3 regions of the Janthinobacterium svalbardense genome follow, and region 2 is predicted to be linked to each of the others. Evidence: predicted binding sites of a transcription regulator. Region 2 holds the regulator's gene; each other region holds the start of a gene.

Region 1 (3,279 bases), 780 kb from region 2:
GAGTTTTTTAATATCAGTACTTTGTTCTGGAGTGGGCTTTTCATCGAGGGATACATAATCAGTGCCCAAAAGTTGTTTAAGCATGTAGTCGACCGACGACTCCTGTGCTGATATGACCAAACTGAACAGGCTTTCTCGCCACTGCCAAATTCCCCTGTCGAGCGTTGAGCTATATGGCATGGTGGCTCCGCTTGTCATAGTGCCAATCGACAGAACACGGACGCGAATCTTCCTTGCTGGCGCGATAAACTGGTGCACCTCATGTAATCCGAAAAGTCCAGGAGCGTTTCCAACCAACCCGCCGTCCACATACACGCCCCGATTGTTTTGAGCAATCGGGAAGTATGTCGGCGCCGCCGACGTGGCCAACCCTACGTCCGTCAAGCTCATGCGATGGTCCAGCTCAAAGGATGGGTGGTGTGGGGTTTTAAAGAATTGCCCCATACCGGTTGAGTAGTTTACGGTCGGGATGAGTACACGATGACGTAAATCACCTATTGTCTTGTTGCCGAAAGTTTGACCAAGTAAGTCTCGTAACCCGTGGTTTGAGTGTTTCGCCATGCAAAGGAACCCTGCCCATCGACGCAACAGATTGCGATTCCCGAAAATCTTCTTGCCGTGAACCTCGAACATCGCCTGCAACTGTTCTGCGGGAACTTCTGCAGCCAAGCCAAGTGCAAGCAACCCACCTGCCGACGTGCCACATATCAAGTCGAAGTGGCTCGCTAATGGCTTTCCTAAGAGTGACTCGAGCTGATTGAGTATGGTCGCAGTGTACAAACCTCGATACCCGCCCCCTGATAGGGCAAGAACATGGTACTCCGGGACATCATCGTCCGGAGCGCTTTCATATTTTTCTAAAAATGACATCTAACGCCCCTTGACAAAAAATCTTATCCACAATTAGATTAAAATTAAACAACCACTACATATAGATAATAATGGAAAATAAAATCAACATACGGAAAAATACGGCTTAAGAATGAGTTTTAACGGAAAGAAAACATGCCATTTACCATGAATTGATATAAAACAGCTTACACTAAAAAAATGGTAACATTACTGTTATCCACAATTTTGGGGCCAGAAATGGCACTTTTCAATATGGCCATACCTGACTTCGGCTCCGCAGGAGCCCTTGATACCGAAAATCTGATAATTCTGCTTCGCGACAGAGTACGATTCGAACGTCGTCGACAAAAGTTGTCGCAGGCGGCCTTCGCCGAAAGCTGTGGCATCCCGTTGCGAACGTTTAAGCGCTACGAGTCCACAGGAACCGGCTCCATTGAACTATTGGTAAAGATTGCGCAAGGGTTTGGCCGTGCACGCGGTTTCGATTCCATATTCCCTCCGCAACCGTTAAATCCCCAGCCTCGAGGGATTAATGCCGTGCTAGCTCGATTGGAGAAAAACCTGGAGAAACGCAAGACCGAAAACCTGTAGTAGGTGCTTAGACATCAGGTTGCTCGGCCTTGTAATCTTTTCACAGCAGTTCCAGCGTCACACCCTTGCGACGCAGTTCGGGTGCACGGACGGCCGCTGCACCGACAACGTCTGGCTGGGCAGAAACAGCCGCCGCTCCAGGACTGCGTCGTCGCAATCGACCGGCAACGGCGATGTTAGCCCGGGCATCGTGGCGTGGGCCACTTGGTCGGACACCATGGAATGCGAGACGTTGATGATGCGGGCGATTTCCCGCTTGGAGCGGCCGTACTCGAAATGCAGTGTAGGCGCCGAAGCTGTTTTGCTTTGACTAACATTTTGTACCCTAAACCCGACGAGGTTGCCGACTCTAGTGAGCAAATCCGCGCTGGAAGATGGCGTTTCATCATCACAAAACAATTTCACATCGATAATGTTTCTTTTTATGCAGTTAAATCAAGGGTGTCTTTTTTCGCCTCATGAATTATACTGTATGTACATACAGTATTTTTGCAAAAAATCTTCCAACCCTAACCACGTGACTAAATTCAATGCTGTGCCCACCCCTCACCCAGAGCGATTCCGCTCGCGCGCTTTTACAACTGCCTCTACAGGACGTATGGCGTGCGAGCGAACTCGCTCTGTCGAGGTCGACGACCTGCACAACCGGCCATGCGATTTTGGATGCGGAGCTGCCAAACGGTGGATGGCCTAGGTCCGCTTTGGTGGAGGTACTGCTTCAACAGGCGGGCATCGGCGAAATGCAGTTACTCAAACCTGCTCTCGCCAAGTTGGCAATCACGCAACGCATCGCATTGATTCAGCCGCCATATCTACCGCACGCTATGACGTGCAAATCCTGGGGTCTTGTCGACCGCAACCTGCTTTGGCTTCGGCCGAGCAGTTCGGCCGATGCTCTCTGGTCAGCGGAGCAAATCTTGAAAAATGGCTCGTGCGGTGCCGTCGTGCTTTGGCAGTCGAACGTCCGCGCAGAGTCCTTAAGGCGGTTGAACCTGGCAGCCCAAAGCACCGACACCTGGCTTTGGCTGATGCGACCGCTTTCAAGCAGCGCCGACTCGTCGCCGTCACCGCTTCGAATCGCGCTTCGGCCGGCCCTTGGCGGTGTGTCGGTCGACATTATCAAACGTCGGGGGCCTCATTGTGAAAACCCCTTTTTTATACCGCTTGCGGACATGCCCGCTGGTCGTCAGCATCTGGATGTAGACCATGAAATTACTGTTAAGCGTGTACCTTCCACTACTGCCATTAGAAACGCTGCGGCCATCCTGGTCTGAGCCAGGTCCGTATGCAGTAATGCATCAGGAGCAGGTCTTGGCAATATCGCCCGGTGCCGCGCACAGCGGCGTGCGCTTGGGGATGCGCATTGGGGGCGTGTCGGCCATCGCACCTGCTACGGTGATACTAGAGCGCAGTCTTGAGAAGGAGGCCTTGGCGCGGGATGCCATCGCTATGGCTTTGTTGCAGTACACCCCAGAGGTAACGCTTCAAGATGACTTCTCCATCCTGATGGATGTGAGCGCCAGCCTGCGTTTGTTCAAAGGGCCGCATGCCATCTGCGGGGCCATAGCTCGCAGTATTGCTGCGCTGGGTTTCACCGCGCGCCTTGGGGCCGCGCCTACCGCGCAAGGAGCGTGGCTGCTTGCCAGGAGTTTTCGCCGCAAAGGTACCGTGTTCCGCCGGCGCGCGCTGACTATGAAATCGCTGGAACGCATGCTCGACAGACTGCCGTGCGGATTACTACCCGCCGCCGCAGCATACGACGAATGGCTGGCCGGCATTGGAGCCAAGAACCTCGGTGCATTGCAACGTCTGCCACGCACCGGCCTTCTTCGACGC
Region 2 (3,279 bases):
GCGCGAGGAAGCGAGCGCGCTTGATTGCGGTGTCGACTTGGCGCTGGTAGTGCGCTTTGGTACCGGTCAGGCGTGCTGGCATGATCTTGCCGTTTTCTTGGACGAAGTCTTTCAGCGTGTCGACGTCTTTGTAGTCGACTTGCTCAACGTGAGCTGCGGTGAAGCGGCAGAACTTCTTGCGTTTGAACAACGGATTTTGCTGTTTGCGTTTTTCTTTAAGCTTGAGCTTATTTTTGTCGAACTTTTTACCGAATGCCATGTCAGGCTCCTGTATCTAAAATGCGCTAGTCAGAATTGACTGCACTAAAATCAATGATGTGAAACACCAAACTCTTGCTGTTGCGGCTCTTCCTGGCCAGGAAACCCGTGAACTGATACACCCCACCCAAGCTTGCCTGGCTGAACCGGCCTGAAATTTCGCCAGCGGCTAGCGCGGCAACATCAAACTCGGTCAAACGGGCAATCCCTGCTTCCATCTGCTGCGAACTGTGTTGCAATACTGCATTCACAATCGGCAGCCCTGCCGGGGTATAGCGCAATATTTCGCGCTCGGCAATGATGGCGGTTACTTGTAGCTGGTTCAGCGCACGATCCTGGTCAAGAATTAAGCTGCTGCTGCGGCAGGAGCGGCTGCTGGTGCTTCGGTGCGGTGGCTTTTGGCCGCGTCTTCGCGTTGTACCGATTTCATCATCGGCGAAGGAGCTGTTTCAGCTTTCTTCATTTTAACGGTCAGGTGACGCAACACGGCATCATTGAATTTGAATGCTGTTTCCAACTCGACCAGGGTCTCGTTGTCGCATTCGATGTTCAGGCAGATGTAGTGTGCTTTAGGCAGCTTTTGGATCGAGTAAGCCATTTGACGGCGGCCCCAATCTTCCACGCGGTGAACCGAACCGCCGCGGGTGGTTACGCTGGCTTTGTAGCGTTCGATCATCGCGGGCACTTGCTCGCTTTGGTCCGGATGGACGATAAATACTATTTCATAATGACGCATGCAAACTCCTTCAGGTCGGATTGATAATCGCCCACCCCGGCGTCAAGACGGGTGTGGGAAGGTCAGCCGAAGATTATAACCGCCTTTTGCAAACGTTTCAATCATTCCTTCAACAAGCGGCCCGCGCACGGGGCAGGCCAGGCGTTTTTTCCTGCCCATTCCAGTATTTCGCACGAAATTCGCGCAAATAACCGAAATCCCCTTGCATAGTGGGCGATACTGTACAAAAATACAGACTGTTCATATAGACAGCATTTTAGTATGCACCCACCGCTCATGATCAAGCTGACAGCACGACAAGAACAAATCCTGAACCTGATCAAGGACGCGATTGAAAACACGGGTTTTCCTCCCACCCGTGCCGAAATCGCCAATGAACTGGGTTTCAAATCGGCCAATGCGGCCGAAGAACATTTGCAAGCCCTGGCCCGCAAGGGCGCGATCGAGATTTCGCCCGGCACCTCGCGTGGCATCCGCCTGATCGGTGCGGCGGCCGAAGCGCCGGCATCGAAAGTGCCGGCAGCACTGCTGATGTCGCTGCCCCTGATCGGCCGGGTGGCGGCAGGCTCGCCCATCCTGGCACAGGAAAACCTGGAAGCGAGCTACAACGTGGACCCGGCCCTGTTCTCGGCCAAGCCCGACTTCCTGCTGAAGGTGCGCGGCTGGTCCATGCGCGACGCCGGCATCATGGATGGCGACTTATTGGCCGTCAAGAAGGTCGACAGCGCCAAGAACGGCCAGATCGTCGTGGCCCGCATCGGCGACGAAGTCACCGTCAAACGCTACAAGAAAACGGGTTCCGTCATCGAACTGCTGCCGGAAAACCCCGACTTCAAGGTCATTACCGTGTCGCCGGAAGATGAGTTTGCATTGGAAGGTTTAGCGGTAGGCTTGATGCGCAGCTGGCATTAAACCACCGCATGTAAGAAGGGCCGCAACAGCATGACTGTTGCGGCCCTTTTTTATTGTCCAGGCGTTTTATGCATCCAGGGCACTACGGAAATCCTCGAGCAAATCGGCTTCATCCTCAATACCCACCGACACGCGGATCAAGGACTCGGCAATGCCCATGCTGGCGCGGCGTTCGGCCCCCATCTCGTAAAAGATCGTGTGGGCGACGGGAATGACCAGGGTGCGCGTGTCGCCGAGATTGCTTGCCGGAATAGCCAGATTCAGGCGATTCAGGAAATCGAAGCAATCGATGCCCTCTTTTAATTCAAAGCTGAACAGCGAGCCATAGCTGCGGAACAAGTCCGTCGCCAGCGCGTGCTGCGGGTGCGACGCCAAGCCCGGGTAATGCACTGCCGCCACGCGCAGGTCGGCGGCAAGCATGGTGGCCAGCGCCAGGGCGTTGGAGCAGGTGCGGTCCATGCGCAAGGCCATGGTTTCCGCGCCGACGGCGATATGGTGCGCCGCTTCCGGGCCCAGCGATGCGCCGAAATCGCGCAAGGCCTTGGCGCGGATTTGCGCGATGCCCCACTGCGCTGGCGCCGCCTTTTTATAATTGTCGAAAATGTTCGGGTACTGCGTCCAGTCGAACACGCCTGTGTCCGTCAAGCTGCCGCCCAGCGCATTGCCGTGGCCGCCGATGGATTTCGTCAGCGCATTGACCACCAGGCCCGCGCCCACCGCTTTCGGGCGGAACAGGTAAGGCGTCGTCATGGTGTTGTCGACGATGTACAAAATGCCGCGTTCCTTGCACAAGGCGCCAATCTTTGCCAGATCGGCGATCTGCGTGCGTGGATTGGCGATGGTTTCCACGAACACGATGCGCGTGGCCGGCGTGATGGCGGCCGCCACATTGGCCACCTCGGTGGCGTCGACGAAGGAGACGGCGATGCCCTGCCCCGTCACCGTCTGCCACAGGCTGTTGGTGTTGCCAAACAAAAAGGCCGACGACACCACATGGTCGCCCGCGCGCAGCAGCGACTGCACCACGGCGCCGATGGCGCCCATGCCGGTCGCGAAACACAAGGTGGCCACACCATCTTCCATCTTGTTGACCTTGTCTTCCAGCGCGGACACCGTCGGATTGCCCTGGCGGCCGTAGCGAAAACCGGGCTCCTTGCCCTGGAACACGGAAGCGAGCTGGCGTGCGTCGCTGTAGCCGAAGGCGACGGAGGTGTGCACGGGTTTGTGCAGCGAGCCGTGCTCGATACCCTTGCGGCGGTCGTTATGCAGGATGGTGGTGGTAAAGCCGTAGTTTTTTTTGGTGGTCATGGTGGAAGTTCCGGATATTCAATTTGCCGCTTAACCCCAAGGCAAATGCCGGGGTCAGACCTGAA
Region 3 (3,279 bases), 1.3 Mb from region 2:
CATGCGAAATTGCGTGGCGGAAAACTCCGGCGTGCCGGCCGCCGTGGCCAGGTAGACGGGGTCGTCGAACTGCACGGTTTTCCAATTCTTGTGCGCAAAATCATAGATGCGCGCACGGTTCAGGGCACGCGCCTTTTCCATCACCACCAGGTAGCCCTGGAACACGTCAATGGACTGGATCACGGCGTCCTTGTTGTGCGGCACGACGGGTTTCCAGTGTTTCGGCTGCGGCGCAGACAGCGGCGCGCTGACGACGCGGAAATTTTTCGCGTCCTTGTTGGTCAGAATGTACAGCTGGCCGTCGCGGTGCTCGACGCCGTAGCGGTGGCCTTTTTCGCGTTTCAGCACGCTCTGGAAATGGCCTTCCGGCTTGTTCGTTGGCAACAGCAGCACTTCGCTGGTATCCGTGCTGCGCGCGGTGAGCACAAAGTAGCGATGATCGCGCGTGCGGCCCACGTTGATGGCGAACTGCTCCACCGGCTCGTGGTAGACCTGCTGCAGCGTGCCGCCCAGGGCCAGGCGGAACAATCGGTCCGCGCGCTTGGTGGTGACGTCTTCCTGCGTCAGCATCAGCGTGGCATTATCCGCCGCCCAGGCCAGGGACGTGACGCGCGGCATGCTGTCGCCCAGAAGCTTGCCCGTCTTCAAATCCTTGACATGCAGTTCGTACTGGCGGAAACCCGTCGTGTCGGTGGTGTAGGCCAGCAATTGTTCGTTCGGGCTGATGGCAAACGCGCGTACGGCAAAGAATTTTTGGCCCTCGGCCAATTGATTCTGGTCCAGCAGGATTTCCTCAGCTGCCTGCGCATCGTAGGCACCGCTGGCGCCGACAGGGCGGCGGCAATGCAGCGGGTATTGCTTGCCCGCTTCCGTGCGCGTGTAATAGTAGAAATTGCCCTGGCGCGCGGGCACGGACAGGTCCACTTCCTGCATGCGTCCCTTGACTTCCGCAGTCAGCTTGTCGGCCAGCGGCTGGATTGGGGCCGTGACGGCCGCCGTGTAGGCGTTTTCCGCATTCAGGTAATCGATCACGGCAGGATCGGTCTTCTTTTGCAGCCAGCGATAGTCGTCCGTGACGAGCGTGCCGTGGCGGGTTTCCTGCCAGGCTGTCTTGGCGGCGACAGGGGCATCGGCGGCCAGCGCGGCTGGCGCCAGCGTGGACAGCAGGATGGATGAGCAGACGGCCAGGTGGCGCAAAGCTTGATGTGCTGTAGACAAGGGAACTCCTTTTTATAGTCGTGTCAGGATTGTAATCTTGCCATTGAGAAAAGCAACTGCGGTGCCCGTGCGTTTCACCTTGCATCCACGGGCATTTCCAGCGATACTGTATATAATTACAGTGTCCTGCCGCGAGGTGTCCTTGACCACATCTGCCTCCCCACTTCCCGAGCCACCCGTCGCCCGCCGCTGGATTGCCCACCTGGACATGGATGCCTTCTTTGCCTCCGTGGAGCTGCTGAAATATCCCGAATTGCGCGGCGAAGCTGTCGTCATCGGCGGCGGGCGTCTGCAGCAACCGGTGCTGCTGGAAGATGGCACGCGGCAGTTTGCGCGCATGCGCGATTACGTGGGGCGCGGCGTCGTCACCACGTCGACCTATGCGGCGCGCGCGTTTGGCGTGTTTTCCGCCATGGGCATCATGAAGGCGGCGAAACTGGCGCCCGACAGCATCCTGCTGCCAGCTGATTTCGAGGCCTACCGTGAATACTCCGCCCGCTTCAAGCAAGCCGTGGCCCATCTGTGCCCCATCATCCAGAACGTGGGCATCGATGAAATCTATGTCGACCTGACGGAATACGGCGAGCAGGCGCCGGCCATGGCGGCGCGTCTGAAGGCGGCCGTGTTCGAGGCGACGGGCCTGTCGTGCTCGGTCGGCCTGGCGCCCAACAAATTGCTGGCAAAAATCTGTTCCGACCTGGAAAAGCCCGATGGCTTGACCATTTTGTCGCCAGAGGATATCGAAACCAGGGTCTGGCCCTTGCCGGCGAAAAAAATCAATGGCATCGGTCCGAAAGCGACGGCCAAGCTCGAAGCGCTGGGCATCGTTAGCATCGGCGAGCTGGCGCGGGCCGACATGGCCATGCTGCGTACGCAGTTCGGCGACCTGTACACGGGCTGGCTGCTCCAGGCGGCGCTGGGCCTTGACGAGCGGCCCGTGCAGACGAGCCGGGAAACCAAGTCCGTCAGCCGCGAAACGACGTTCGAGCGCGACTTGCAGGTGGTGCGCGACCGCGCCACCCTGTCGGAAAAGCTGGAAAGCCTGTGCACGCGCGTGGCGGGCGACCTGGATAAACAATCGCTGGCGGGGCGCACGGTGGGCATCAAGCTGCGCTTCGAGGATTTCAGCACCGTCACGCGCGACATCACCCTGCCCAGCGCCACGGCGGACGCCGCCGCCATCCTGCGCGCCAGCCGCGATTGCTTGCGGCGCGTGCCATTTGACAAGAAAATCCGCCTGCTGGGCGTGCGCATCTCGACCTTGTCCGATCCGGGCATCGTGACGCGGCAGGCGCCAGCCCAGGCGGAGCTGTTTCCCAGGCTCTAGCGGCGTTTCCTACAAGATACATACCGCGCCAGACCGCGCTTTTGACGGCATTTTCACGTCGAAAGTGTAGAATGGCGTTCCCCTGGCACTACTGAAACAAACGGAAGACAAAAACTATGTGGTTCAAGAATCTTCAGATTTACCGCCTGCCCGCACCATGGGCTTATACGCCAGAACAACTGGAAGAGGCCTTGTCCTCGAACAAATTTACGCCGGCGACCAGCATGGATCTGATGCGCCAGGGCTGGGATACGCCACGCCCGAATGGCGGTCTGGTGCATGTGGTCAACAAGCAGATGCTGATCTTGCTGGGCACGGAAAAGAAACTGTTGCCAGCGACTGTCATCAACCAGGTGGCCAAGGCCCGCGCTGCCGAGATGGAAGAAGCGCAAGGCTTTGCGCCTGGCAAGAAAGCCATGAAAGAATTGAAGGAACGCGTGGCCGACGAACTGCTGCCGCGCGCCTTCAGCATCCGCAGCAACGTCTGGACGTGGATCGATCCCGTCAATGGCTGGCTGGTGGTCGATGCCGCCAGCCCGGCCAAGGCCGATGAAGTCATCAAGCTGCTGTTGAAAGCCGTCGACAAGCTGCCGCTGGAAAGCCTGCGCGTGCAGCGCTCGCCCGTGGCGGTGATGACGGAATGGCTGCAGGCCGACGACGCGCCTGCCGGCTTCACGGTCGACATGGACACAGAATTGCGCGCCACGGGCGAGAGCAAGGCCACCGTGCGCTAC

What was found. Region 2 encodes LexA, which represses DNA repair genes until DNA is damaged. Its sites were predicted from a motif close to ACTGTATNNNNATACAGT; they were not measured.
Region 1: imuA (translesion DNA synthesis-associated protein ImuA) is a predicted target of LexA. The motif match lies at 1,911-1,928, and genes of this name have one in related genera.
Region 3: dinB (DNA polymerase IV) is a predicted target of LexA. The motif match lies at 1,324-1,341, and genes of this name have one in related genera.

The regions. Positions count from the first base shown of each region.
Region 1 covers NZ_CP023422.1:4,234,672-4,237,950, reverse strand. The annotation lists gene CNX70_RS18680 (CBASS cGAMP-activated phospholipase) at 1-870, opposite strand, end outside; gene CNX70_RS18675 (helix-turn-helix domain-containing protein) at 1,090-1,443, shown strand; gene imuA (translesion DNA synthesis-associated protein ImuA) at 1,974-2,717, shown strand; gene CNX70_RS18660 (Y-family DNA polymerase) at 2,650-3,279, shown strand, end outside.
Region 2 covers NZ_CP023422.1:5,012,202-5,015,480, forward strand. The annotation lists gene rpsR (30S ribosomal protein S18) at 1-259, opposite strand, end outside; gene priB (primosomal replication protein N) at 285-584, opposite strand; gene rpsF (30S ribosomal protein S6) at 605-994, opposite strand; gene lexA (transcriptional repressor LexA) at 1,271-1,906, shown strand; gene CNX70_RS22310 (cystathionine gamma-synthase family protein) at 1,973-3,214, opposite strand.
Region 3 covers NZ_CP023422.1:75,691-78,969, reverse strand. The annotation lists gene CNX70_RS00320 (S9 family peptidase) at 1-1,218, opposite strand, end outside; gene dinB (DNA polymerase IV) at 1,361-2,545, shown strand; gene CNX70_RS00310 (recombination-associated protein RdgC) at 2,662-3,279, shown strand, end outside.